Regions from separate parts of the Streptomyces sp. NPDC048664 genome, predicted to be linked through region 3. Evidence: riboswitches for the same ligand, from Rfam matches in the RefSeq annotation. Region 3 holds a riboswitch; each other region holds the start of a gene.

Region 1 (9,354 bases), on a different contig from region 3:
ACTGCTCTTCGACTGCCGCCCGGCCGAGGAGCGGATCGGGCAGCTGACCTTCGACGACCTCGGTCGGCACGACGGTGGGTGGGGCGGCCCGGACTCCCCGCACCCCCATCCGCACGCGGGATACGAGAGCCTCTCCTTCGAGTCCGCCGCGCCCCTCGATCCGCGTCGGCTGCTGGACTTCCTCGACAGCCGGCCCACGGGGCTCTACCGGATCAAGGGGTACGTGGACTTCGGGGCGGCCGATCCCCGCAACCGCTATGCCGTGCACGCCGTGGGCCGGTTCCTGAGGTTCTACCCGCAGCCCTGGCCGGGCGGCGAGGAGCACCGCACGCAGCTGGTCCTGATCGGGTCCGGTCTGGACACCGCCGCCCTGCGGGGGCGACTGGAGGCGACGGTGCGGGACACCGACGCCCCGCCTCCCGGCGACCACAGCATGTGGGGCGTCCTGCGCTACGTCCAGGACCCCGCCGAGGGCGAGGAGGCCGGAACTCTCCCGAGCCCCGGCGACCTCGCCCGCTGAGCGGGACCGGCCGGCCGACCGCGGGCCGGACCGAGCCACCCGCGGCCCGGCTACACGGCCGCGACCGCCCCGACCGTCTTCGGCAGCGACACGCCCGATCCGTCGCGCCTCGGGTCGATTTCGGGAAGCTCGACCGGAGTGCCGTTCTTCTGCGCGGCGCGGGCGGGCGTCGCGCCCGCCCAGGCGAAGGACAGGCAGTCCTCGCCCTTCAGGAACCGCTGGCAGCGCACGCCGCCCGTGGCGCGGCCCTTGCGCGGATACTGGTCGAACGGCGTCATCTTGGCCGTCGTCTGCACCGAGTCGTCCAGGGTGCCGCGTGAGCCGGCGACCGTGAGGACCACCGCGTCCACGGCCGGGTCCACCGCGGTGAAGGAGATCACCTTCGCGCCGTCGATGAGCTTGACGCCGGCCACCCCTCCCGCGGGCCGTCCCTGCGGCCGCACCTGGGACGCCTGGTAGCGCAGCAGGTGGGCGTCGTCCGTGATGAAGACCAGGTCCTCCTCGCCGGTGCGCAGCTCGACCGCGCCCACGATCCGGTCGCCCTCCTTGAGGGTGATGACCTCCAGCTCGTCCTTGTTCGCCGGGTAGTCGGGAACCACCCGCTTGACGACACCCTGCGCGGTGCCGAGCGCGAGACCGGGAGAGGACTCGTCCAGCGTCGTCAGGCAAACCACCGTCTCGTTCGCCTCCAGGGAGACGAACTCCGAGATCTGCGCGCCCCCCGACAGGCTCGGCCGGGCCGCCGTCGGCGGCAGCTGCGGTAGGTCGATCACGTTCAGCCGCAGCAGCCTGCCGGAGGACGTCACCGCGCCCACCTCGCCGCGTGCCGTCGCCGCCACCGCCGAGACGACCACATCGTGCTTCACGCGCTTGCCGTCGGCCTCGTCGTCCTCGAAGGGGTCGCCGTTCGCCGTGCGGGCCAGCAGGCCCGTGGACGACAGCAGCACCCGGCACGGGGCGTCCTCGACCTGGAGCGAGACCACCGGTGCCGGGGCGCCGGAGGACTCCAGCAGCACCGTACGCCGCTCCGTGCCGAACTTCTTGGCCACCGCGGCCAGCTCGGCGGAGACCAGCTTGCGCAGCTCCGCGTCGGAGTCCAGGATCCGGGTCAGTTCGGCGATCTCGGCGTTCAGCCGGTCCTTCTCCGACTCCAGCTCGATGCGGTCGAACTTGGTCAGGCGGCGCAGCGGCGTGTCCAGGATGTACTGGGTCTGGACGTCGCTCAGCGAGAAGCGCCGCATCAGGCGCTCCTTGGCCTGCGCGGAGTTCTCACTGGAGCGGATCAGGCGGATGACCTCGTCGATGTCCACCAGTGCCGTGAGCAGGCCCTCGACCAGGTGGAGCCGGTCGCGCCGCTTGCCGCGGCGGAACTCCGAGCGGCGCCGGACGACGGTGAAGCGGTGGTCGAGATAGACCTCCAGCAGTTCCCTGAGCCCGAGGGTGAGCGGCTGGCCGTCGACGAGCGCCACGTTGTTGATGCCGAAGGACTCCTCCATCGGCGTCAGCTTGTAGAGCTGCTCCAGGACCGCCTCCGGCACGAAGCCGTTCTTGATCTCGATCACCAGGCGCAGCCCGTGCTGGCGGTCGGTGAGGTCCTTGACGTCGGCGATGCCCTGGAGCTTCTTCGAGCCGACCAGGTCCTTGATCTTGGCGATCACCTTCTCCGGGCCGACCGTGAAGGGCAGTTCGGTGACGACCAGCCCCTTGCGGCGCGCGGTGACGTCCTCCACGGAGACCGTGGCACGGATCTTGAAGGTGCCGCGGCCCGACTCGTAGGCGTCCCGGATGCCGGAAAGGCCGACGATCCGCCCGCCGGTGGGCAGGTCGGGGCCCGGCACGTGCTTCATCAGCGCGTCCAGGTCCGCGTTCGGATAGCGGATCAGATGGCGCGCGGCGGCGATGACCTCACCGAGGTTGTGCGGCGGCATGTTCGTGGCCATGCCGACGGCGATGCCCGACGAGCCGTTCACCAGGAGGTTCGGGAAGGCGGCGGGCAGTGCCGCCGGCTCCTGCTCCTGGCCGTCGTAGTTGGGTGCGAAGTCGACCGTGTCCTCGTCGATCGACTCGGTCATCAGGCTCGTCGCCTCGGCCATCCGGCACTCGGTGTACCGCATGGCGGCCGGCGGGTCGTCGTTGCCGAGCGAACCGAAGTTGCCGTGGCCGTCGACCAGGGGGACGCGCATGGAGAACGGCTGCGCCAGCCGCACCAGGGCGTCGTAGATGGACGCGTCGCCGTGCGGGTGCAGCTTGCCCATGACCTCGCCGACGACGCGGGCGCACTTCACGTAGCCGCGGTCGGGGCGCAGCCCCATCTCGTTCATCTGGTAGACGATCCGCCGGTGTACCGGCTTCAGGCCGTCACGCGCGTCCGGCAGGGCCCGGGAGTAGATGACCGAGTACGCGTACTCGAGGAAGGAGCCCTGCATCTCGTCGACGACGTCGATGTCGAGGATCTTCTCCTCGTACGCGTCGTCGGGCGGTGGGGTCTTGGTGCTGCGGCGGGCCATTGCTGCCGGCTCCTTCACAGTCTGTGCTGGGCATGAACGATCTGACGCGGACCATTGTGGACCGCGCCGGTGACAACGCCGACCAGCCCCCGTCCCTCAGGGCCCCTGGACCGTCCGGAAAGGGCCTTCCGTCGCCACGGCGGCCGTCGCGACCGCCGCCCCGCGCGGGCGAGGGGGCACCCGGCGGCGCGTTCGGTCCCCCCACCTCCGCTAATCCCGGTCTCGCTCTCGGCGTACGTCGCCCGGGAACTTGTCCACGGGCTGTCCCGGTTGCATACAGTGACAGGACCGGCCGGAAACCGGCGGTTTCCGCTACAGCTTTGGTGAGGGAAGGGACGTACATGCCCATGGGTCACACGGCCACAGCCGAGGCAGGCTCCGGGGGCCTGACAGCGACCGAGCACCGCCTGGCCAACGGCCTGCGCGTGGTGCTCTCCGAGGACCACCTCACCCCGGTCGCGGCGGTGTGCCTCTGGTACGACGTCGGCTCCCGCCACGAGGTCAAGGGCCGCACCGGCCTCGCCCACCTCTTCGAGCACCTGATGTTCCAGGGGTCGGCACAGGTGAAGGGCAACGGGCACTTCGAGCTGGTGCAGGGCGCCGGCGGTTCGCTCAACGGCACCACCAGCTTCGAGCGCACGAACTACTTCGAGACCATGCCGGCCCACCAACTGGAGCTCGCCCTCTGGCTGGAGGCCGACCGCATGGGCTCCCTGCTGACCGCGCTCGACGACGAGTCCATGGAGAACCAGCGGGACGTCGTGAAGAACGAGCGCCGCCAGCGCTACGACAACGTCCCCTACGGCACGGCTTTCGAGAAGCTGACCGCCCTCGCCTACCCGGAGGGCCACCCCTACCACCACACGCCGATCGGCTCGATGGCGGACCTGGACGCGGCCACCCTGGAGGACGCGCGGGCCTTCTTCCGCACGTACTACGCGCCGGGCAACGCCGTCCTGTCCGTGGTCGGCGACATCGACCCCGAGCAGACCCTGGCCTGGGTGGAGAAGTACTTCGGCTCCATCGCCGCCCACGACGGCAAGCCCCAGCCGCGCGACGGCTCGCTGCCCGACGTCATGGGCGGGCAGCTGCGCGAGGTCGTCGAGGAGGAGGTGCCGGCACGCGCCCTGATGGCCGCCTACCGGCTGCCCGAGGACGGCACGCGCGCGTGCGACGCGGCCGACCTGGCGCTGACCATCCTCGGCGGCGGCGAGTCCTCCCGCCTCTACAACCGGCTCGTACGGCGTGACCGCAGCGCGGTCGCCGCCGGGTTCGGTCTGCTGAGGCTCGCCGGCGCGCCCTCCCTGGGCTGGCTGGACGTGAAGACCTCCGGCGACGTGCGGGTGCCGGTCATCGAGGAGGCGATCGACGAGGAACTGGCGCGCTTCGCCGAGCAGGGGCCAACGGCCGAGGAGATGGAGCGCGCTCAGGCCCAGTTGGAGCGTGAATGGCTGGACCGCCTCGGCACGGTCGCGGGCCGTGCCGACGAACTGTGCCGTTACGCGGTGCTGTTCGGGGACCCGCAGCTCGCGCTGACCGCCGTGGGCCGCGTCCTGGAGGTCACCGCCGAGGAGGTGCGGGAGGTCGCCCAGGCGAGGCTGCGCCCGGACAACCGCGCGGTGCTCGTCTACGAACCGCTCGCGCCCGCGGCCGAGACCGGCCAGGCAGCCGAGACCACCGGCGCCGAAGGCGCCAGCGACGACGAGGAGTCGGCGAAGTGACCGAGCTCGCGACCATGGACTTCCATCCGCAGCCCCAGCCCGGCCAGGCCCGGCCCTGGGCCTTCCCGGCCCCCGAGCGCGGCGCGCTCGACAACGGCCTGACCGTGCTGCGCTGCCACCGCCCCGGACAGCAGGTCGTCGCCGTCGAGGTGATGCTGGACGCGCCCCTGGACGCCGAGCCCGAGGCTCTCGACGGCGTCGCCACGATCATGGCGCGCGCGTTCTCCGAGGGCACCGACAAGCACTCCGCCGAGGAGTTCGCCGCGGAGCTGGAGCGCTGCGGTGCCACCCTCGACGCGCACGCCGACCACCCCGGTGTCCGCCTCTCCCTCGAAGTCCCGGCCTCCCGGCTGTCGAAGGCGCTCGGACTGCTCGCCGACGCCCTCAGGGCACCGGCGTTCGCCGACAGCGAGGTGGAGCGCCTGGTGCGCAACCGCCTCGACGAGATCCCCCACGAGGCCGCCAACCCGGGCCGGCGCGCCGCCAAGGAGCTCTCCAAGGAGCTGTTCCCGGCGTCCTCGCGCATGTCCCGCCCCCGCCAGGGCACCGAGGAGACGGTCTCCGGCATCGACTCCGCGGCCGTCCGCGCCTTCTACGAGCGCCATGTCCGCCCGGCGACCGCCACCGCGGTCGTGGTCGGCGACCTCACCGGGGTCGACCTGGACGAGCTGCTCGGCGACACCCTCGGCGCCTGGACGGGATCCCCCGCGGGGCCGCGTCCCGTGCCTCCGGTGACCGCGGACGACACCGGCCGTGTGATCATCGTGGACCGTCCCGGGGCCGTCCAGACGCAGCTGCTGATCGGACGGGTCGGCGCCGACCGGCACGACCGTGTGTGGCCCGCGCAGGTGCTCGGCACCTACTGCCTGGGCGGCACCCTCACCTCGCGTCTGGACCGGGTCCTGCGGGAGGAGAAGGGCTACACCTACGGGGTGCGGGCCTTCGGCCAGGTGCTGCGGTCGGCACCCGACGGCACGGGCGCCGCGATGCTGGCCATCAGCGGCTCCGTCGACACGCCGAACACCGGTCCGGCGCTGGACGACCTCTGGAAGGTGCTGCGCACCCTCGCCGCCGAGGGCCTGACGGACGCCGAGCGCGATGTCGCCGTGCAGAACCTGGTGGGGGTGGCCCCCCTGAAGTTCGAGACCGCCGCCGCCGTCGCCAGCACGCTCGCCGACCAGGTCGAGCAGCACCTGCCGGACGACTTCCAGGCAAGGCTCTACCAGGCGCTCGCGGCCACGGGCACGGTGGAGGCCACCGCGGCCGTCGTGAACGCGTTCCCGATGGACCGCCTGGTGACGATCCTGGTCGGCGACGCCGCGCAGATCGAGGAGCCGGTCAGGGCGCTCGGGATCGGCGAGGTGAAGGTCGTGACCGCGGAGTAGGGCGGCGTCCCGGCCGGTCGGGCGCCGCCCCGGCCGGGTGAGGGTCGCGCACGGCGTCCGGCCGGGGCCTGGTGGTCGTTCCGCCACCAGGCCCCGGCCTCCCTTATGTCCGTATTGCCGCAAGGTTGACGCTCCGCCCTGTGGGATGCGCTACAAACACGGCTGTCGGTTTGGCGTTGGTAAGAGGGTCCTTCTAGCGTCGACCGGGCTGTTCGTCAGGCAGTGCGCCGCGCCCGCGGCACCGGACAGCCATCGCCGAGTCCCCGTACGGCGCGAGCCAGGGGAGCCGGGGACCCATCCCGCGCCTTCGTCACCGCAGGCGCCCACGTCCCTGGGGTGAATCGGGCGTCAGCCCGTAGGAGACCTTCCTGCTCCGAACCCGTCAGCTAACCCGGTAGGCGAGAGGGAAGGAAAGGACCAGCCACTTCATGGCGTTCACTCGCGCCACCGGGAAGCACCGTCGTCCCAGCCGCATGAAGCGTACGACCGCGAACGCCGTGGGCGTCGCGGCCCTGACCACCACCGGCGTCGTCGGCGCGCTGGCCGCGCCGGCGCTCGCCGCCGGCCATCCCGTCGAGCAGACCGGACTGATGCAGGCCGTCACGCTCGGGGACTCGGTCGCCGAGCAGATCGACGCCCAGGCCACCGCCCAGAAGCAGGCGGCCGAACGGAAGCAGGCCGAGGAGGCCGCGCGCAAGCGGGCCGCCGAGAAGGCGGCGAAGGAGCGCGAGGCCAAGGAGCGCGCCGCCCGCGCGGCCGAGCGCCGCCGCCTGAACACGTTCGTGGCGCCGGTCTTCGGCTCCTACGTCTCCACCGGCTACAAGAGCGGTGGGTCCCTGTGGTCCTCCGGCAGCCACACCGGTATCGACTTCCACGCCGCCACCGGTACGCCCGTGCACGCGGTGGGCGCCGGTACGGTCGTCGACACGGGGTGGGGCGGTGCGTACGGCAACCAGGTCGTCATCAAGATGAACGACGGCTCCTACACCCAGTACGGCCACCTGTCGTCCATCGGCGTCTCGGTGGGGGAGCGGGTCACCCCGGGCCGCCAGATAGCGCTCTCCGGGGCCACCGGCAACGCCACCGGGCCTCATCTGCACTTCGAGGCCCGCACCTCCCCGGACTACGGCTCGGACATCGACCCGGTCGCCTACCTCCGGTCGCACGGCGTGAACGTCTGAAAACCTGAGCGACCGAACAGCTGAGCAATACGACGGCCCCGGATCCGATCCGGGGCCGTCGGCGTTTCGAACAGCCGTCTGTCCAAAAAATATCCACGATTCCGGCCCGCCGTCGGAAATTCCGTCCCGTTGCCATAGAGTCGGTCGAAGACACCGGCCGGTGGCGTTCGGCGGGAATTCGAGGCGGAGGTCGGACATGCGCATTCCGGCGCACGCGGTATGCACGGCGATCCGTGACGACATCGTCTCGGGCGTCCACGCGCGTGGCGGCCGGCTCACCGAGGAACTCCTCGCGCGCCGCTACGGCGTCTCCCGCGTCCCCGTGCGCGAGGCGCTGCGCACCCTGGAGGCCGAGGGCTTCGTGGTCACCCGCAGACACGCGGGCGCGTGCGTGGCCGAGCCCACCGAGCAGGAGGGCGCCGACCTCCTGGAGATGCGGACGCTCCTGGAGCCGCTGGCCGCCGCACGCGCGGCGCAGCGCCGGTCCCAGGCCCATCTCAAGGTGCTGCGCGGCCTGGTGGGGCTGGGCCAGGAGCGGGTCAGGAAGGGCGGCGGCGAGGATCTGGGCGCGCTCGACACCTGGTTCCACGAGACGCTCGCCCAAGCCGGTGGGAGCCCCGCCCTGACCTCCGCGCTCGCTCAGCTGCGCCACAAGATCGCTTGGATGTACGCGATCGAGGCACCCCGCGTCGGTCTCGCGGAGGCCTGGGTCGAGTACGGCGCCATCGTGGACGCCGTGACCCGGCGGGACGCGGAGCGCGCGCGGGCGATCACGGCCCGGCACGCCGTGCGCACGGCCGGCGCGCACCGCCTCCGCCCCGCTTCCGTCGACGACGTGAGGGCTTCGCAACATCCCGTAAACACGAACGCTCTCCGGAATTAACAAGAGGGCCGTACAAAAGAGATATTCTCCGGGTGTCTTTCGTCGGTCTGTTCCGCGCGGCATGGTCGGCCGTTTCGGACAGCCGTTTCACGCGACCGTTTCGGACGTCCTGATTTCTTCCTGCAGGGAAATCGCATGACAAAGCCGCGCCCGCCCCGAAGGGCGACGCGGCTCGGTCGCGCGGTGTTTCCCCGAGGGGTGGCCGACGGCTCAGACGGTCTCGGGAAGCTCTTCCAGGCCCTCGGCCACCAGCTTGGCGAGCCGGTCCAGGGCGGCGTCCGCGCCCTCCGCCTCCGACGCCAGGACGATCTCCTCGCCGCCCTGTGCGCCCAGGCTGAGGACCGCGAGCATGGACGCGGCGTTCACGGGGGCGCCGTCCGCCTTGGCGATGGTCACGGGAACGCCGGAGGCCGTGGCCGCCCGGACGAAGATGGAGGCGGGGCGGGCGTGGAGGCCCTCGGCCCAGCCGACGTTGACGCGGCGCTCAGCCATGTGATGCTGCCCTTCAGGTGTACAGGGTTGTCTAGACCAGTGTTCCACAGGTGCGGCGCGCTCATAAAGGGGCGGCGGGCGCGCCCGGTCCGGCCCTCCCAGCCTGCCTCGCGCCACCACCTGACGCGACCGAGCCTTACTGTGGAGCCCATGCAGACGGCCCCGGACCGGCACGAGTACCCCGCTCACTGGGAGGCGGACGTGGTGCTGCGCGACGGCGGCACCGCGCGCATCCGGCCCATCACCGTGGATGACGCCGAGCGCCTCGTCAGCTTCTACGAGCAGGTCTCGGACGAGTCGAAGTACTACCGCTTCTTCGCCCCGTATCCGCGGCTGTCCGCCAAGGACGTCCGCCGCTTCACGCACCACGACTTCGTGGACCGGGTGGGACTCGCGGTCACCGTGGGCGGAGAGTTCATCGCCACCGTGCGCTACGACCGCATCGGGGCGAACGGGATGCCCGCGTCCGCGCCCGCCGACGAGGCGGAGGTCGCCTTCCTCGTGCAGGACGCGCACCAGGGGCGCGGGGTCGCCTCGGCCCTCCTCGAACACATCGCGGCGGTGGCCAGGGAACGCGGCATCCGCCGCTTCGCCGCGGAGGTCCTGCCCGCCAACAGCAAGATGATCAAGGTGTTCACGGACGCCGGGTACCAGCAGAAGCGCAG
Region 2 (9,354 bases), on a different contig from region 3:
AGGCCGACCAGCGTCCGCGCCTCACGCAGCGGCACCGTCGCCTCCGCGAGGTCCAGCGCCGCCTCGATGTCGGACCGCATGGCCGCGATCCGCTCCGGGGTCGCCGGGTCGACGACGGCGCCGTCCCGCACGAGATGGCGCTCGGTCATACGGACGCAGCCGATGTCGACCGAGCGCGCGGCGCGCACATGGTCCTCGCCGACGACGAACTCCGTGGAGCCGCCGCCGATGTCCACGACCAGGAAGGGGCCTTCGAGGTCGCTGCGGCCCGCGAGTTCCCGGGTGGCGCCGGTGAAGGAGAACTCCGCCTCCTGGTCACCGGAGACGACCTCGGGTTCGACGCCGAGGATCTCCCGCACCCCGCGCACGAAGTCGTCCCTGTTCCGTGCGTCCCGGGTGGCCGAGGTGGCCACGAAACGCACCCGCTCGGCGCCGTGCTCCTCGATGACCCGCGCGTACTCACGGCACGCGGCGAAGGTGCGCTCCAGCGCCTCGGGGGCGAGCCGCCCGGTGCGGTCCACGCCCTGCCCGAGCCGGACGATCGTCATCCGCCGGTCCAGTTCGAGGAGTTCACCCGTCGCCCGGTCCACGTCCGCGACCAGCAGGCGGATCGAGTTCGTGCCGCAGTCGACGGCGGCCACGCGGGTCACGCGCCGTCCTCCCCCGCGGGGCGCACGCACGGCCCCTTGCTCCACCACTCGGGCAGCATGGCGATCGCCTCGTCGCCCAGCGGGTTGACGCCCGGGCCCGCGACCAGGGAGTGCGCGACAAGCACGTGCAGGCACTTGACCCGGTCCGGCATGCCGCCGGCGCTCGGGAAGCCCTCGAGCACCTCGATGGTGTCGCGGCGGGCGATGTAGTCCTCGTGGGCGGCGCGGTAGGCGGCGGCCAGCTCCGGGTCGGTGGCCAGGCGCTCCGTCATCTCCTTCATGACGCCGTTCGCCTCCAGCGTGCCGATCGCGGAGGCGGCGCGCGGGCACGTCAGGTAGTACGTCGTCGGGAACGGCGTGCCGTCGGGGAGCCGCGGCGCGGTCTCGACGACGTCCGGCTGTCCGCACGGGCACCGGTGCGCGATGGCGCGCAGCCCGCGCGGCGCACGGCCGAGCTGCTGCTGGAAGGCGTCGACGTCCGCGTCGGTGGGCTCGGTGCTCGGGGTGGGCGGCGGAGGGGTTTCCATGGGTGCTTTCAGGCTGTCTTTCGTGCTTGTCGGTTCACTGGCCGGACTGGTCGGACCTGTCGATCCCGTCCCAGATGTTGGTGTACCAGGGGCGCGCCGCCGTGGTGCGGTCCGTGGGCGAGTGCTTTGCCGCCGCGTCCGGGTCGATCACGACGTACCCGGTCTCCCCCGGCAGCACGTAGTGCAGTCGCAGCCGGATCTGCTGCTCGGCGTAGGCGTCGTCCTGCCAGCGGGCCTTGAGGTCGCGCAGTTGCTCGACCCGCTGCCGGGCCTGCGCCCGCTGCCGCTCCAGGTCCTCGATGTCGGCGCGCTGGGAGACGTACTGCCGTATCGGGTACGCAAGCGCCACGATCAGCGAGCACAGGACGAGCGCGAGCAGCGCGGCCCGGCCGGTGAGCCGGGAGCGGCGGGCCTGTCGCTTGGTCTGGGAACGGTAGACCCGGGCCGCGGTCTGCTCCCCCAGCAGGCGCAGCCGGGTCGCGGTGGAGAACCGGTCACGGTCCTTCACAGCCATGTCTGGCGCCTCCCCTTGCCTGCGTACACACGTCTCCTACGTACACACGTCCCCGCACACGGTACGGGACCGGGTACGGGGACGTGGGGGCGACTGGCACCAGGGTCCCGCGTTTGACCGGACCCTGGCGTCGCTCAGCCCTTGAAGCGCGGGAAGGCGCTGCGGCCGGCGTAGACCGCGGCGTCGTCCAGGATCTCCTCGATGCGCAGGAGCTGGTTGTACTTGGCGACGCGCTCGGAGCGGGCCGGGGCGCCGGTCTTGATCTGGCCGCAGTTGGTGGCGACGGCCAGGTCGGCGATGGTGACGTCCTCGGTCTCGCCGGAGCGGTGGGACATCATGCACTTGAAGCCGCTGCGCTGGGCCAGCTCCACGGCGTCCAGGGTCTCGGTGAGCGAGCCGATCTGGTTGACCTTGACGAGCAGGGCGTTGGCGGTGCCCTCCTCGATGCCGCGGGCCAGGCGCTCGGGGTTGGTGACGAACAGGTCGTCGCCGACGAGCTGGACCTTGTCGCCGAGCTTGTCGGTGATGACCTTCCAGCCGGCCCAGTCGTCCTCGAACAGCGGGTCCTCGATGGAGACGAGCGGGTAGGCCGCGACGAGCTCCTCGTAGTACTCCGTCATCTCGGCGGCGGAGTGCTCCTTGCCCTCGAAGAGGTACTTGCCGTCCTTGTAGAACTCGGAGGCGGCGACGTCCAGGGCGAGGGCGACCTGCTCGCCGGGCACGTACCCGGCCTGCTTGATGGCCTCGAGGATGAGGTCCAGGGCCTCGCGGTTGGAGCCGAGGTTCGGGGCGAAGCCGCCCTCGTCACCGAGGCCGGTGGACAGGCCCTTGGTCTTCAGCACCTTCTTGAGGGTGTGGTAGACCTCGGTGCCCCAGCGCAGCGCCTCGGAGAAGGACTCCGCGCCGATCGGGGCGATCATGAACTCCTGGATGTCCACGTTGGAGTCGGCGTGCGAGCCGCCGTTGAGGATGTTCATCATCGGCACCGGCAGCAGGTGCGCGTTCGGGCCGCCCAGGTAGCGGAAGAGCGGGAGGTCGCTGGCCTCGGAGGCTGCGTGGGCGACGGCGAGGGAGACGCCGAGGATGGCGTTGGCGCCGAGCGAGCCCTTGTTGTCGGTGGCGTCCAGGTCGAACATCGCCTGGTCGATCAGGCGCTGCTCGGTGGCGTCGTAGCCGACGAGCTCCGGGCCGATCTGCTCGATGACGGCGAGGACCGCCTTCTCCACACCCTTGCCCTGGTAGCGGTTGGGGTCGCCGTCGCGCAGCTCGACGGCCTCGAAGGCGCCGGTGGAGGCGCCGGACGGAACGGCGGCACGACCCGTGCTGCCGTCGTCGAGGCCGACCTCGACCTCGACCGTGGGGTTGCCTCGGGAGTCCAGGATTTCCCGGGCTACGACGACGTCGATGGACGGCACGAGCATCTCCTTCTTGGATGTGACGCTGAGAGTGCGGGGCACTTGCGACTAGAGCCTATCCGTCCCGGACCGGCGGCCGGCCGACCGACCGCCCCGTGGACGGGGTGACACCCCACATTGTTTCACGTCGGAACAAAGAGGGCGAGGGGCCGGGGTGATCCCGGTGAAGGGCTCTGGACGCGGAAGGAAAAAGCCCCGCTCCGGTGGGTACGGGGGAACACGCACCGGAGCGGGGGTCCGTGGGGACGGGGGCCGTCAGGGGCCGGGGATCACTTCAGGTGCAGCTGCTGACCCGGGAAGATCAGGTCGGCGTCGTGGACGATGTCCTTGTTCAGCTCGAACAGCTTCGCCCAGCCGCCCTGCACGTGGTGCCGCTCGGCGATCGCGCCGAGGGTGTCGCCCGCGACGACCTTGTACTCGCCGTCACCCTTCTCGACCTTCTGGCCGGTCGGGGTGGTCACGGTCGCACGCGGGGCCGGGGCCTTCGGGCGGGTGGTGGAGCGGGAGGCCTTCTCCTCGGCGGGGCGGGGAGCCGCCTTCGTGGTGACGGAGGGGGCCGGGGCGGCGGCGCCGCCGTCCGAGGCGCTGGACAGGCCCTTGCCGCAGACCGGCCAGGCGCCCTTGCCCTGACCCGCGAGGACCTTCTCGGCGACGGCTATCTGCTGCGCCTTGCCGGCGAGGTCGGCACGGGAGGCGTAGGCGGTGCCACCGTAGGCGGCCCAGGTGGAGTCGGTGAACTGAAGGCCGCCGTAGAAGCCGTTGCCGGTGTTGATGGACCAGTTGCCGCCCGACTCGCACTGGGCGACGGCGTCCCACTCGGTGGTGGTGGCGGCGGAGGCGTTGCCGGCCGCGAGCAGCGGGGCGGCGACCGCGGCGCCGGTGACACCGGCGAGCGTGACGGCGCGAACGGCCTTGGACGGACGACGGTGCTTGCCCTTGCCGGAAAACAGCATGGTTCGATCCCCTCACCGACGCCTGCGAGGTGAGCTGTCGGGTTCGGGCCGGTTGAGTTGCCCGGCCGCGCACCTCGTGAGTGCGCGGCTTCACCCCAAGCCGCTCCCGGTCATCGTCCGGGCGCGGCACCTACCTTGGGTCCCCCGCTCCTGCCTACGGCGCTCGAAGCGACGACTGTTCCCACACGGCCGCTGGCAGGACTCGGCGTTGCGACAGGCGGGGCCCGCTGTGGCGAGCGAGACGACCGTAAGCAGCCGATCGCCCGATCTCCAAAGACGATCAGGGCCTATGAGACTCATGTCTCACTCTCACGAAACCGGACATTCGCCGCGAAGTGGGGTGCGAACTCCCGGCTTCGCGGCACCAGTTCAGGAGGGGTCCGCCGCCGGCCGGGCGTCCAGCGCGAGGCTCTGACCCGGGAATATGAGGTCGGGGTCGGCGCCCACGGCGCCCTTGTTCGCCTCGTACAGCACGGCCCATCCGCCCTTGAGGTCAAGGGAGTCGGCGATGGCCGACAGACTGTCGCCGGGGCGGACGGTGTAGGTGCCGTCGGCCGCGCCGCGTGCGTCGTCCGCGCCGCGTGAGGCGTGCCGGCCGGACGCGTCGTCCGTGCGGCCGTCCTCCGCGCTGCCGCCGCGATGGCGTCCGGCACCCGGGGTCGTGTCGTCGCCGGCGTGCGAAGAGGGGTCGCTCCGGCCCGACTTGCCCGAGTCGTCGCGCTTCGCGGTGGGGGTGGGCGAGCCGGCGGGGCTCCGGGGGGCGTCGGAGCCCGCCCGGGTGCCGTCCGCGTCCGGGGTGGTGGAGGAGGAGGGTGCGGGCGAGGAGGTGCCCGTGGACGGCGTCGAGGCCGCCGACGGCGAGGAGGAGCCGGACGAGCCCGACGAGTCGGTTGTGCCGGACGAGTCGGACAGGCCGGAGTCCATGCCCGGGTCCGTGCCCGGGTCGTCCGAGTGGGAGCCGCCGGTCAGGTCGTCCGCGAGGCCCGTGACGACGTCGGCGGAGCCGGAGTCGTGGGCGAGCCCGGCGGCCTGGCCGCAGCCGGGCCAGGCGGAGGCGCCCCGGTCGGCGAGGATCTTCTCGGCGACCGCGATCTGCTGCGAGCGGCTCGCCTGGTCGGGGGTCGGGGCGTAGTCGAGGCCGCCGTACCGGTTCCAGTCCTGCTTCGTCAGGTGAAGCCCGCCGTAGTGGCCGTCACTGGTGTGCGCGCTCCAGGAACCGCCGCTCTCGCAGCTCGCGACCTGGTCCCACGTGGTGCCGCTGGCGGCGCTCGCACCGGAGGCCGCCAGCAGCGGGATCGCGATGGCGGAGCCGGTCACTCCGGCCGCGACGAGGAGCGCGGGAGCCTGGCGGGGGCGACGGTGACGACCGTTCCCGGAGAGCATGCGGTTGCCTTTCACACGACAGCGGTGGCCGACGCGGCGCTGGTGGGGTCCCGCCGCGTTGCTGCGTGAACGTATCCGCAGACACTTGCTTGTCACAAGTTCATGCAGCGCAGATCACGTGAAGATCACATTACTGAGGGAGTGTCAGGTTTTTGTGACGGTCGGCGTGTTCACCACCGGGGTGAACTCCACGGGAAGGGTGCGCAGCCCGCGCATGATGAGACCGCCGCGCCAGCGCAGATCGGAGGGTTCGGCGGCGAGGCGCAGGTCCGGGAGGCGGGTGAGCAGCGTGGCGAGCGCGGTCTGCCCCTCCAGGCGCGCGAGCGGGGCGCCGAGGCAGTAGTGGATGCCGTGCCCGTACCCCAGGTGCTGGTTGTCCCGGCGGCTCAGGTCGAGCACGTCGGGGTCGGCGAACCGCGCGGGGTCGCGGTCGGCCGCGGCGAGCACGACCAGGACCGGATCCCCCGCCGCGATGTCCTGTCCGCCGACGGTCAGCGGCTGGGTGGCGAAGCGCCAGGTGGCCAGCTCGACCGGGCCGTCGTAGCGCAGGAGTTCCTCCACCCCGGTCTCCAGCAGGCCTCGTTCGCCGCGGGCGAGGGAGTCCTGGAGGCGGGTGCGCTGGCCGGGGTGGGTGAGCAGGGCGTACGTGCCGTTGCCGATGAGGTTGACCGTGGTCTCGAAGCCGGCGAAGAGCAGGATGAAGGCCATGGCCGCGGCCTCGTTCTCGGTGAGGTGCTCGCCGTGGTCGGAGGCCCGGATGAGGCCGGAGATCAGGTCCTCGCCGGGTGCGGGCGTGTCGGGCAGGGCCGCGCGCTTGCGGTGGATGAGGTCGGCCAGGTAGCCGCGCATCTTCTTGACCGACCGGGCGACCCCGCCGCGCGGGCCGCCGCCGTGCCGGATCATCATGCCCGCCCAGTCCCGGAAGTCGTCCTGGTCCTCGCGGGGGACGCCGAGCAGGTCGCAGATGGCGTAGATGGGGAGCGGGAACGCGAACTCGTGGATCAGGTCGGCGTGGCCGCGGGCCGCGATGCCGTCGATGAGGTGGTCGGTCAGCTCCTGCACGCGCGGGGCGAACTCGGCCACCCGGCGCGGGGTGAACGCCTTGGAGACGAGGCGGCGCAGCCGGGTGTGGTCCGGGGGGTCGATGTTGAGCAGATGCGTCATCAGCTCGGCCTTGCGCTCGCCGGGGATGCCGGTCTTGCCCTTGGCGTGGGCGGGCTCGGCGTGGTGGGCCGGGTTCTTGCTCAGGCGCTGGTCGGCCAGGGCCTGCTTGGCGTCGGCGTACCGGGTGACCAGCCAGGCCTCCACCCCGCTGGGCAGGCGGGTGCGGTGCACGGGGGCGTGGTCCCGCAGGTGGGCGTAGGCGGGGTAGGGGTCGGCGGCGAACTCCCAGCTGAAGAGTTCGGGAACGGCGGGGTCGGAGGGCGGGGGGTTGGTCACGGTGCTGACGTTATGCGCTGCGCGCACCCCCGGCGGTCCCGGGGGTGCGGCCCGCGCCCCCCCGTCCGGCTCCCGCCGTGTCAGAGTCCCTCGGCTGCCCGCAGGGCTTCGCGGTAGGTGCGGGACGCCGCTCTCAGGGCGGCCTCCGGGTCCACTCCCGCCGCTTCCGCGCGGGCCGCCAGGGCCAGGAGCTCGTACCCGACGCCCTCGCCCGTCGGCAGGGGGACGTCGAGCCCGGCGGTGCGGGCGCGGGAGGCCAGCTTCGCGGCCAGGGCCAGGCCCGGCTGGCCCAGGGGGACTCCGTCGGTCACCGACTCCCGCTGCTTCTCCACCGCCTTCGTGCGCAGCCAGTGCTCCTTGACCTCTTCGGGTGTCTCCGCCGTCTCGTCGCCGAAGACGTGCGGGTGGCGGTGGATCAGCTTGGTGACGATGCCGCCCGCCACGTCGTCGATGGAGAAGGGGGCGTCCGGGTCCTCCTCGGCGATGCGGGAGTGGAAGACCACCTGGAGCAGGACGTCGCCCAGTTCCTCGCGCAGTTCCTCGCGGTCGCCCGCCTCGATCGCCTCGACCAGTTCGTACGCCTCCTCGATGGCGTACTTGGCCAGCCCCTGGTGGGTCCGCTGCGAGGACCAGGGGCAGGCGACGCGGATACGGTCCATGACCTGGACGAGGTCGAGCAGCCGGGCGCCCGGGAGGTCGTAGGACGCGGGGAGCAGCTCCAGCTCCGGCATGCTCACCCGGCCCGAGCCCGCGAGCCGTGCCAGGCCGTCGGTGAGACGCGGCTCGCCCTCACCGGTCGCGACGACCACCGCCGTGCGGCCGCCGGCGCAGGCGTCGAGCAGCTCCCGCGCCGTGGGGGCGGCCTCCTCCACCTCCACACCCGCCTCGCGCAGATACGGGAGCTGGGGATGGGTCCCGTCGGCGCACAGGACCCGGTCGGCTCGGCGCAGGGCCTGCCACGCGGGCCAGGACAGCAGTCCGGGCGCGACCCGGTGGCTGGTGGTGAGCAGGACGATACGGCCGGGGGCCGGGTCCGAGGCGTTCGCGTTCACCCCTCGAACGTAACGCACGCCTCGGACATCCCCCGCGGCTACGTCGTCTGCTGCGCCGGCGGCGCGGTGACCTCCCTGATCCACGGCGTCGTGGCGTCGACGCGGCTGCTCTTGTCCATGTCCCAGGCGCCGTAGCGCGGATTGATGTCGACGCGCAGTTCCCTGGACGCCTTCGACATCGCCTTCCAGAACAGGGCCGTGCCCTGTTCGGTGCCCATGTCGGCGCCGATCACGGTGGCCAGCTTCTGGACCTGGACATCGGTGCGCAGGTTGTCGTCGAGGCGCCGCGGGGCCACCTGGTACTGCTGGAGCATGGCCGTGCGCAGCGCCGCCGCGCCGCCCACCTGCCGCTCCCTGAGGGTGCGCAGCTGTTCGACCTCGCCGCGGTCGACGGTGACACCGGCGTCCTGGGCGGCGCGGTCCAGGACCTGTTCGAGGACGAGGGCGTGGAGGGTGTTGCGGGTGAGGCTGCCGGTCTGGGCGACGACCTGCTCGTACTGGGCGTCGTTCGCGGCGGCGCGCTGGGCGGTGCGCACCTCGTCGACTCGGCCCTCGAGTTGGGTGACCGTGATCCGCTGCCCTCCCACGACGGCCGCGGTGCCCGCGTGGGCGGTGCCGCCGCACGCGGTGAGCAGGGGGGCCGCGGCGAGGGCGGCACTGAGGGCGATCGCGGTGCGACGGCGGTGCAAGGGAGCCTCCCGAGGAGATTGTGCGACGGTGCACAAAGTCTTGCGGTGATCGATGGTAGGCAGTGGCCAGGCTCTGGCCAACCCATTCGAATCAACGATTCCCGCGGACTTCGGGCACCGTCGCGCCCCGCTCCCGTGCTCAGCCGGTGATGGCCACCGGCGCGTCCCAGGCGTCGCGGTCCACGGTGAGCGTGTAACCGCCGTGCGTCTCCTTGCTGTTGACCAGGTACTGGTGCGCACGGCTGTGATCGGTGAACCGGCCGGCGGCGAAGGGCCAGTCCGTGGTCGTCGTGTACTGCTTGTCCCACAGCGCGTACCAGAGATTGCCCGGCAGGTCGGTCCGGTCGGTGGCGTTCGCGACGGCCTTGGCACTGGAGCTGGTGAACCCGTAGAGGCCCGCGCGGTAGGTCTTGACGCGCAGCTGCTTGTCGAAGGCGCGCACGTAGGTGAGCACGGCGTTGTTGCAGGACGTGTCGGTCGTGTCGTACCCCTCCATGTCCAGGTAGACCGGGCTGCCGGCCTTCATGCCGAGTGCCGAGGCCTTGGCGACCGCGTCGTTGGCGTCGGCGGTGCCGAGCGAGGTCGCGGTGGAGGCGGTGATCTTCTCCGGGTTGGAGCCGGACTGGCAGGGCGGCTGGGCGCCGACGTAGAGCGGGATCAGCTTCCAGCCGACCGAGCTGACCGACTTCACCCAGGACGCGGTGAGGTTGGGCTGGGAGCAGCCGCGGTTC
Region 3 (9,354 bases):
AGCGGCTCCTGCTGTCCGGGCCGGAGGACTTCGACCGGGTCGACGAGGTGCGGGCGGGCAGCGACGCGATCCTCGTCGGCGCGGGCACACTGCGCACCGACAACCCGCGGTTGCTGGTCAACTCGGCTGAGCGACGCGCGGCCCGTGTCGCCGCCGGCCTGCCGGAGTACCCCCTCAAGGTCACCGTCAGCGCCTCCGGCGACCTCGATCCCGCCGCCGCCTTCTGGCACACCGGCGGGGAGAAGGCCGTCTGCACGACCGACGAGGGCGCGCGGCGGCTGCGCGGCCGGCTGCCCGCCGACATCGAGGTGGTCGCGCTCGGCCCCGAGGTGGAATGGCGGGCGGTCCTCGCCCACCTGGGGGAGCGGCGGGGCGTACGGCGGCTGATGGTCGAGGGCGGCGGCCTGGTCCACACCCAGTTGCTGCGCCAGGGCCTCGCGGACGAGCTTCAGCTCGCCCTCGCGCCCCTGTTCGTCGGGGACACGGCCGCGCCGCGCATGTTCGGGCCGGGGGCGTACCCGCCGGGGCGGATGCGGCTCGTGGAGACCCGGCAGGTCGGGGACGTCGTCCTGATGCGCTACGTCCCCACGGCCCCCGGCACCGGACCGCTCGCCACCGCGGCCGACCGGCGGTGGCTGGAGGAGGCCTGCGCGCTCGCGGCGCAGTGCCCGCCCTCCCGGACGGCCTTCAGCGTGGGCGCCGTGATCGTCGCCGCCGACGGCACGGAACTGGCGCGGGCGCACTCCCGCGAGGGCGGCGACCCCGTCGTCCACGCCGAGGAGGCGGCCCTCGCGAAGCTGGCCGCCGGCGATCCCCGGCTGGCCGGCGCCACGGTGTACAGCAGCCTGGAACCCTGCGCCCGCCGCGCCTCCCGCCCGGCGCCGTGCTCCCGGCTGATCCTGGACGCGGGAGTACGGCGCGTGGTCACGGCCTGGTGCGAACCGGACACGTTCGTTGCGGCGGCCGACGGGAACGCCGTCCTGGCGGCGCGGGGCGCCGACGTGGTGCTGCTGCCGGAGTACGAGGCGCTCGCCCAGGCCCCGAACGCCCATCTGCTCGCCCCGCCTGCCCACCCCTGACCACCCCGCCCCCACCCGGGCCGCGGCCCCCTCGGGCGCCGCGATCCGCTGGTCGGGGACGGTGCGTGGGAAACGAGTGTGCGTCGGCCCCCGCGGATGACGTACACTGGTTTCACCGACGCGGGGTGGAGCAGCTCGGTAGCTCGCTGGGCTCATAACCCAGAGGTCGCAGGTTCAAATCCTGTCCCCGCTACTGAACGCGAAGGCCGGAGTCCGAAAGGGCTCCGGCCCTTCGTGTTTCCGGGGACCGTTTCCGGGGGCCGTCGTCCCCGCTCCGGCCGCCCGTACTCCGGCCGGCCCACAGCGGTCGCCTTCCGCCCACCTTCCGGAAAACCTGTACGGGTGGTGCAGCAAGCAGGTGCGCGGTACGTCGAGACGTTCCACGACCGACAGGGCCGACAGGGCCGAGAAGACCGACGAGATCGACCGGACCGGCCGGCGGACGGCGGCCGGCCGTCCGGCGATCCCGGGCCGGACGGTTCCCCCGGGCCCGACGGCTCCCCGGGCGCCGACAGGCGGGACGGCCGCGACACTCCAGGCCGTGCGGGTGGCGCGGGTGCCGGCGGCGGCGAGGCGCGTCGCGTCCGGTGCGCGCGGGCGTTCCTGTCCGCCCTGCCCGCGCTGCTGATCGCCGTGGGCGCCGGCTACGACTGCCTGACGCCCTCCGACGTCACGGCGGGCCCCCTCTTCACGGCCGCACCGCTGGTCGCCGCGCCCCTGTACACGTTGCGCGGCACCGTCCTGATCGGGGTGGCCGCGATCCTCGCCGTGCTCGGGACACGTCTCGGGGCCCGCCTCGGGGTCGGTTCCGCCGGGCACGCCGGGTCGGTCACCGAGACGGTCACCATCGTCACCGTCGCCGTCCTGGCCGTCCTGCTCAACGTGCTCGTACGCCGCAAGAACGAGCGGCTCGCCTCCGCCCGCGAGATCGCCGGCGCCGTCCAGCGCGCCGTGCTGCCCGAGCCGGCCGCCCGGATCGGCGGACTGGACATCGCCGCCCGCTACGAGGCGGCGCACGCGGGTGCCTTCATCGGCGGCGACCTGTACGCCGTGCAGGACTCCCCGCACGGTGTGCGGCTGATCGTCGGGGACGTGCGGGGCAAGGGGATGGGGGCCGTGGCCGCGGTCGCCGTGCTGCTCGGCGCCTTCCGGGAGGCGGCCGAGCAGGAGACGACGCTGGAGGCCGTCGCCCAGCGCCTGGAGCGGGCGCTGTCGCGCGAGGGCGCCCGGCGGGAGGGGCTCGACGCGTTCGAGGGCTTCACCACCGCGGTGCTCGTGGAGATCCCGCACGGCGGCGGGGCCGTCCGCATCGTCAACCGCGGCCACCCCTCCCCCCTGCTCCTGTCGCCGGACGGCACCCTGCGCGTGCTGGAGGCGGGGGAGAGCGCGCTGCCGCTCGGCATGGGGGACCTCGGGGTCTGGCCCGACCGGGCCGAGGAGCGGGAGTTCCCGCCCGGGGCGACGCTGCTCCTGCACACGGACGGCGTCTCCGAGGCGCGGGACGCGCGCGGCGAGTTCTACGACCCCGCGGTCCGGCTGGCCGGCCGGGCCACCGCCGGACCCGGCGCCCTCCTGTCCGCCGTGGTGGAGGACGTCGCCCGGCACACCAAGGGCCGCGCGACGGACGACATGGCCCTGCTCGCCGTACGCCGCCCCGAGGCGTCCGAGGCCTCCGGGACGGCGGAAGCCTCCGGGACCTCCGAGGTCGCTTCGGGGGCGTCCGCGCGTTCTTGATCGTTATCACGACGGGCGCGGACCCGGAGGCTCTCCGCGTAACGATTGACGAACCGTCATCCCGCCGGAGGTTTACCGGGCGGGGGTAACTCGCCCTTTTTGGGTAGGTCGTGGCCTGAAAGTCCTGGCCAACGGCGTTAAGGATCTCTCGGAACCGCTTGGAATCAGGGCCCCGAGTCTATTAACGTTCGATAACGCAGCGCGGTTGTCCCAGCCGTCACAAGAGACGGCTCCGTGCGCGTGTGCCGAATCCCGCGAGGGAACCGGGGAACCACCACCTTGGGGTGAATCGAGCGGGTATCGCCGTGTGCGCAACACGGCCGGTATACGCGCGTAGGAGACCTTCCTCTCCGAACCCGTCAGCTAACCCGGTAGGCGAGACGGAAGGAAAGGAGTGCGCCCACGTGGCGTCCAACCGGCCTGCCCAGAGCACCTCGTTCGCTCCGAACGACCCCCAGACGTTCGGCTTCGCGCCCGGCGCGGACGAGGGCCCCTGGGAGGAGTGGAACCCCACCGAGGACTCCCTCCGTCCCGTGCGCGGCCGGCACCGCGTCAGCAAGCAGCGTGGCGGCGGGCTCGCGCGCAGCTCCACCGTCCTCGGCGTCGGCGTCATAGCGGCCGTCGGCGCGGGCGGCATGGCCAGCGCCCAGACCGGCAAGGCGCCGGTCTCCCTCTCCATGCCGGACCTGTCCTCGCTCACGCACTCGGCCAAGGAACTCATCAGCGAGGACGCCGGCACCGCCGGGCACTCCGCGACCGCGACGGCCGACGACGCAGCCTCGGACTCCTCCGGTGGCGCGGCCGAGGCGCTGCGCGCCCGCATCATGCAGCAGGCCGAGGCCCGGCAGAACCAGGCCGCCGCCGTCGCCGCGCGGGTGGCGCAGGACGCCGCCGTGAAGCAGGCCGCCGCCGAGGCGGCCAAGGCGCAGGACACGGCCGTGGCCAAGGCCGACGCGGCCAAGAAGGAGGCGGAGGCCAAGAAGGCGGCCGAGGCCAAGAAGTTGGCCGATCTCGCCAAGCAGTACACGCTGCCGACCTCCTCCTACACCCTGACCTCGCACTTCGGCGACGCGGGCTCCATGTGGTCCTCCGGCTACCACACCGGCCTCGACTTCGCCGCGCCCACCGGGACGCTCATCAAGGCGATCCACGGCGGCACCATCACCGAGGCGGGCTGGGCCGGTTCGTACGGCTACCGGACGATCCTGACCCTGGACGACGGCACGGAGCTGTGGTTCTGCCACCAGTCCTCGATCAACGTCAGCGTCGGGCAGAAGGTGACCACGGGCGACGTCATCGGGCGGGTGGGTGCGACCGGCAACGTGACGGGTCCACACCTGCACCTGGAGGTGCACCCGAACGGCGGCGCCGCGATCGACCCGCTGGCCTGGCTGCAGGGCCGGGGCCTCAACCCCTGACACGCTCCTTCCGCCCCCGTGCCCTCGCCCCGGCGGGCGCCCACGGGGGCGGAACGTGACGATCCGTTTGTTTGCGTGATCTTTGCTGCCGCCCCGCACAACTTCTCACCGGTTCGCGCGTTGTCGTAGAGCATGACTTCTCTCCGCAAACTGGGCTCCTCCGACCTCGAGGTCTTCCCGCTCTCGCTCGGCGGCAACGTCTTCGGCTGGACCGCCGACGAGACGCGGTCCTTCGCCGTCCTCGACGCCTACACCGCCGCCGGCGGCAACTTCGTGGACACGGCCGACGCGTACTCGGCGTGGGTCCCCGGCCACCGGGGCGGCGAGTCCGAGACCGTCATCGGCAACTGGCTCAAGGCGCGGGGCAACCGCGCGGACGTCGTCGTCGCCACGAAGGTCGCCCGGCACCCCGAGCACATGGGTCTGTCCGCCGCCAACATCAGGGCCGCGGCCGACGCCTCGCTCAGTCGGCTGGGCACCGACTACATCGACCTCTACTACACGCACTTCGACGAGCCCGAGGTCCCCGTCGAGGAGATCATCGGCGCGCTCGACCAGCTGGTGAGGGCGGGCAAGGTGCGCGCCATCGGCGCCTCCAACATCTCCGCCGAGCGGCTGCGGGAGTCCCTCGACCTCTCCGACCGCGAGAACCTGGCGCGGTACGTGGCACTCCAGCCGCACTACAACCTGGTCTCCCGCGACACGTACGAGGGCGCGCTCCAGGACGTCGCCTCCCGGGCGGGCCTCGCGGCGATGCCGTACTACGCGCTGGCGTCCGGCTTCCTCACGGGCAAGTACCGGCCGGGCGTCACGGTGGACTCCCAGCGGGCGCAGGGCGCGGGCAAGCACCTGGAGACCGAACGCGGCCAGCGGGTCCTGGCGGTTCTCGACCAGATCGCGACGGAGCGGGAGGTGGAGGTCGCGACGGTGGCCCTGGCGTGGCTGGCCGGCCGGCCGACGGTGGCGGCCCCGATCGCCTCCGCGCGGACGCCGGAGCAACTGCCGGCCCTGCTGGCGCTGGCCGATCTCGCCCTGACGGAGGAGGAGACGGAGAAACTGACGGCGGCCTCCGCCTGACCCGCCTCGCCTGACGCACCCCACCCGCCCCGACGCCCCGCTCCACCTTGCCGCCCGGCCGTGACGCGGCGTCCTCGCCGCGCTCAGCCGCGATACGGGTTGTTCTGGACCGGCTGCGGGACCGGGTCGGTTCCCGGGCTCTGGCCGGGGCGCCAGGCGTGGCCGGGCTGCGGGATGTAGCCGAGGTACGGGATGTGGCCGGGCTGCGCCGTGGGGACGGTGTGCGCGGGGTACGGCGGCTGGTGGGGCACCGCCACCGGGCCGTGCGGCGGTGCCCAGTGGGCGGGCGCGTAGCCGTACATCGCCCCGGCCGGTGGCGGCACGACCAGGGGCGCCACCGGTGTCATGGCCCGCGCGGCCTGTGCGAGCGCCGGCCGGGCCACCTCCCGTCGCGCCCACAGTTCGGTGAGCAGCTCCCGCTCCCGCGTGACGAAGTCGGCGTCCGCCCTGCCCCGGCGGCCGCGCCCGCGCAGGAACGCCAGCGACGTCGCGCAGGCCTCGTACTGCGCGACCGCGCGGGCCGCCGCCCTGCCGCCGTGCCGTCCGGCCCACTGGCGGGCGAGCCGCCGGGCCCGCATCGAGCCCAGGGTGAAGGGCTCCACCGGCCCCAGCCACCCGGCCGCCGCGTACGCCGGAAGCTCCTCGCGCACGGTCCTCAGCTCCCGCTGCCTGGTCCAGACGGCCAGCCAGGTCAGCAGTCCGAACGCGGGGGCCATGAACGAGAGGTAGACCGCGAGGAAGCCGTAGTCCCCGAACGACGAGGACCCGTTCCACAGGGCGTGCATGCCCATCGCGAGCAGCAGCCCGACCGCCGGCAGCAGCACCCGGCGTACCCGCCGGCGCCGCGCGGACAGCGCCGCGGCACCGAAGCCGATCCCGGTGAACACGGTGAACAGGGGGTGCGCGAAGGGGGACATCACCACCCGGACGAAGAAGGTCCCGGCCGTCGCGGAGGTGATCCCCCCGCCGCCGGTCATCCGGTCCGTGCCGAACGCCATGCCCAGGTACAGGATGTTCTCGGTGAAGGCGAAGCCGGTCGCGGTGACCCCGGCTATCACGACCCCGTCCACGATCCCGGTGAAGTCGCGTCTGCGGAAGAGGAAGACCAGCAGCACGGCCGCCGCCTTCGCGGACTCCTCGACCACGGGGGCGACGAGGGTCGCCCCCAGCGTGTTCGCGCCTGCCGGGTCGGCCGTGGCGGTCGCTATCCACCTCGTCGCGAAGCTGTTCGCGACGATCGCGATGAGCGCCGCCGCGCACGCCCCCCAGGCGAAGGTGAAGACGAGGTCGCGCCAGGGGCCCGGTTCGACCCGGTCCAGCCAGCGGAACGCGGCCACCAGCAGCGGCACGGGCAGGACCGCGAGTCCGAGCCCCACCAGAAAGCCCTCGGTGCCGGTCTGCTGCCGTACGAGGGCGAGGATGACGAGACCGCACAGCGCGAGCAGGGTGATCAGCGCGGCGTAGCCCACCCTGCGCTTCTGCCACCAGTGCACGGGGCCGTCCACCGGGCCGTACGCCTGCCCGGACGGGGGTCCGTACGGGGCCGTCGGATACGGGGCCGTGGTGTACGGGGCTGTGTACGGGTCTCCGGGCGGCGGCCCACCGGGTGCACCGGCGGGGCGCGTCGGATACGGGGGAACGGTGGCCACGGCATCGACCCTAACGAGACAGGGGCGCCGTCCGCGACGGTGCCTGGTGGTGGGCCCGTGGCGCTCAGTCGCCGGCCAAGGAGCGGTCCTGGTGCGGTACGCGCTGGAACAGCAGATCGTTCACGACATGTCCCTTTTCCAGTCCCTGTCCCTCGAAACGGGTCAGTGGCCGGAAGTCGGGGCGCGGCGTGAAGGCGCCGCCCGGCTCGGTGTTCTCGAAGTCCGGGTGCGCCGTGAGCACGTCGAGCATCTGCTCGGCGTACGGCTCCCAGTCCGTCGCGCAGTGCACCAGGGCGCCCGGAGCCAGGCGGGTGGCGGCGAGGCTGAGGAACTCGGGCTGGATCAGGCGCCGCTTGTGGTGGCGCTTCTTGGGCCAGGGGTCGGGGAAGTACACGCGCAGGCCGGCGAGGGAGTCCGGGGTGAGCATCTCGCGGAGCAGGATGATCGCGTCGCCGTTCGCGACGCGGACGTTGGCCAGCGCGCTCCGGTCGGCGAGGTTGAGCAGATGGCCCTGCCCGGGGGTGTGGACGTCGACGGCGAGGATGTTGGTGTCCGGGTCCTGCGCGGCCATGCGGGCGGTCGCCTCGCCCATGCCGAAGCCGATCTCCAGCACGACGGGACGGGTGTTCCCGAACAGCTCCGCGAGGTCGACCCGCCGCTGCCCGTCGATGTCGAGACCCCACAGGGGCCACAGCCGCTGGATCGCCTCCGCCTGTCCGGCGGTGACCCGGCTGCGGCGCGGCTGGAAGCTGCGGATACGGCGCTCGAAGTGCGATCCCGCCGGGTCGGCCTGGGGGCCGTCGGGAAAGCGCGGCTCGCCCTTGGCACGGGGGTGCCGGACGGCCGCGTCGAGGTCGCGCGCGCCGGGGGCGCCACCGGGCACGGTCGCGTGGTCTTGGGGAACGGATGCGAGGGACTCAGACACAGTGCCCTCCATGGTAAGGGGCGCCGCGCGGTGCCCCCGGGGTGCGCGTCCTCGCCGACCCGGCACGGGGTTCAGGCCCGGTTCAGCGCGGCCAGGGCCTTGCGGGCGATCTCCCTGCCGATGGGGAGGGAGGCGGTGGCCGCGGGGGACGGGGCGTTCAGCACGTGCACCGTCCGCGGGGCCTCCCGGATCAGGAAGTCGTCCACCAGCGTCCCGTCCCGCAGTACCGCCTGTGCCCGCACCCCCGCGGGCGCCGGCACCAGGTCGTCCGCCTCGATGCCCGGCAGCAGCCGGCGCACCGCCTCGGTGAACGCCGTCTTCGACACCGACCGGCGCAGCTCGCCGGCCCCGTACCGCCAGTGCCGCCGCGCTATCCGCCACGAGCCGGGCCAGGCCACCGTCCCGCCCAGCTCCCGGGGGCGTACGACCGTCCAGTCGTACCCCTCGCGGGCCAGGGCCGGCACCGCGTTCGGGCCCACGTGGACCCCGCCGTCGATGCCCCGGGTCAGATGCACCCCGAGGAACGGGAACGCCGGGTCGGGCACCGGGTACACCAGCCCGTGCACCAGCTCCGGCCGCGCCAGCTCGTAGTACTCCCCCCGGAACGGCACGATCCGCATCCCCGGGTCGTCGCCGGTCAGCCGGGCCACCTCGTCGCACTGCAGGCCCGCGCAGTTCACCAGCGCCCGGGCGCGCAGGACCGTCCCGTCCGCCGTGCGCACGGCGACGCCCAGCGCGGGGCGCCGGTCGATCCGGACCACCCGCGCGCCGTACCGGATCTCGGCGCCGGAGGCCTCGCCCAGCTGCCGGGCCACCGCCCCGTAGTCGCAGATCCCGGTGGTGCCCACATGGATGGCGGCCAGGCCCCGGACCTCGGGCTCGTACTCCGCGATCTGGGTCTGACCCAGCTCCCGCACCGCGATGCCGTTCTCCCGGCCGCGCTGGACCAGGGCGTGCAGGCGCGGCAGCTCCTCCCGCTCCGTGGCGACGATCAGCTTGCCCGTGACGGCGTGGGCGATGCCGTACTCCGCGCAGAACTTGACCATCTCGGCGGCGCCGCGCACCGCGTACCGCGCCTTGAGGGAGCCGGGGCGGTAGTAGATCCCGCTGTGGATGACCCCGCTGTTGCGCCCCGTCTGATGCCGGGCCGGGCCCGGCTCCTTCTCCAGGACGATCACCCTCGTACCGGGCGCGGCGCGCGTGAGGGCGTACGCCGTCGACAGGCCGACGATCCCGCCGCCGATCACCAGCACGTCACAGTCGTGGCCGATCTCCCGCACCTGTTCCACCTCCCGGTTCCGATAGTGCACTGCGCCACCGACAATGCCCTCAAACCCGGGACGCGCGGAAGATCGCGCAGGTCGCACGGCCCCGTCGGGTCCGCCGGCCCGGTGGGCGCCGAAGGCTCCCGCGGACGACGCGCTCAGGCGGGCGTCATCAGCAGCGGGCGGGCCCGCTCCCGCAGCTCCACC

What was found. A riboswitch is a leader RNA that binds a small molecule or an ion and turns the genes downstream of it on or off. The one in region 3 is predicted to bind cyclic di-AMP.
Region 1: another riboswitch for cyclic di-AMP. It lies ahead of AB0C59_RS15870 (M23 family metallopeptidase); the one in region 3 lies ahead of AB0C59_RS30740 (M23 family metallopeptidase).
Region 2: another riboswitch for cyclic di-AMP. It lies ahead of AB0C59_RS14870 (transglycosylase family protein); the one in region 3 lies ahead of AB0C59_RS30740 (M23 family metallopeptidase).

What each region holds. Positions count from the first base shown of each region.
Region 1 is NZ_JBEZHK010000012.1:86,379-95,732, reverse strand. It holds gene AB0C59_RS15890 (GTP-binding protein) at 1-520, shown strand, start outside; gene AB0C59_RS15885 (DNA topoisomerase IV subunit A) at 571-3,027, opposite strand; gene AB0C59_RS15880 (pitrilysin family protein) at 3,369-4,748, shown strand; gene AB0C59_RS15875 (pitrilysin family protein) at 4,745-6,133, shown strand; cyclic di-AMP (ydaO/yuaA leader) riboswitch at 6,377-6,549, shown strand; gene AB0C59_RS15870 (M23 family metallopeptidase) at 6,562-7,314, shown strand; gene AB0C59_RS15865 (GntR family transcriptional regulator) at 7,511-8,197, shown strand; gene AB0C59_RS15860 (HPr family phosphocarrier protein) at 8,408-8,689, opposite strand; gene AB0C59_RS15855 (GNAT family N-acetyltransferase) at 8,840-9,354, shown strand, end outside.
Region 2 is NZ_JBEZHK010000011.1:118,443-127,796, forward strand. It holds gene AB0C59_RS14850 (Ppx/GppA phosphatase family protein) at 1-650, opposite strand, end outside; gene AB0C59_RS14855 (DUF501 domain-containing protein) at 647-1,177, opposite strand; gene AB0C59_RS14860 (septum formation initiator family protein) at 1,212-1,691, opposite strand; gene eno (phosphopyruvate hydratase) at 1,826-3,112, opposite strand; gene AB0C59_RS14870 (transglycosylase family protein) at 3,376-4,059, opposite strand; cyclic di-AMP (ydaO/yuaA leader) riboswitch at 4,064-4,231, opposite strand; gene AB0C59_RS14875 (transglycosylase family protein) at 4,429-5,442, opposite strand; gene AB0C59_RS14880 (cytochrome P450) at 5,587-6,882, opposite strand; gene AB0C59_RS14885 (nucleoside triphosphate pyrophosphohydrolase) at 6,963-7,934, opposite strand; gene AB0C59_RS14890 (SurA N-terminal domain-containing protein) at 7,973-8,623, opposite strand; gene AB0C59_RS14895 (glycoside hydrolase domain-containing protein) at 8,763-9,354, opposite strand, start outside.
Region 3 is NZ_JBEZHK010000038.1:47,548-56,901, forward strand. It holds gene AB0C59_RS30725 (dihydrofolate reductase family protein) at 1-1,079, shown strand, start outside; tRNA gene AB0C59_RS30730 (tRNA-Met) at 1,199-1,272, shown strand; gene AB0C59_RS30735 (PP2C family protein-serine/threonine phosphatase) at 1,422-2,813, shown strand; cyclic di-AMP (ydaO/yuaA leader) riboswitch at 3,047-3,206, shown strand; gene AB0C59_RS30740 (M23 family metallopeptidase) at 3,218-4,231, shown strand; gene AB0C59_RS30745 (aldo/keto reductase) at 4,364-5,308, shown strand; gene AB0C59_RS30750 (PrsW family glutamic-type intramembrane protease) at 5,392-6,813, opposite strand; gene trmB (tRNA (guanosine(46)-N7)-methyltransferase TrmB) at 7,022-7,840, opposite strand; gene lhgO (L-2-hydroxyglutarate oxidase) at 7,954-9,171, opposite strand; gene AB0C59_RS30765 (MFS transporter) at 9,306-9,354, opposite strand, start outside.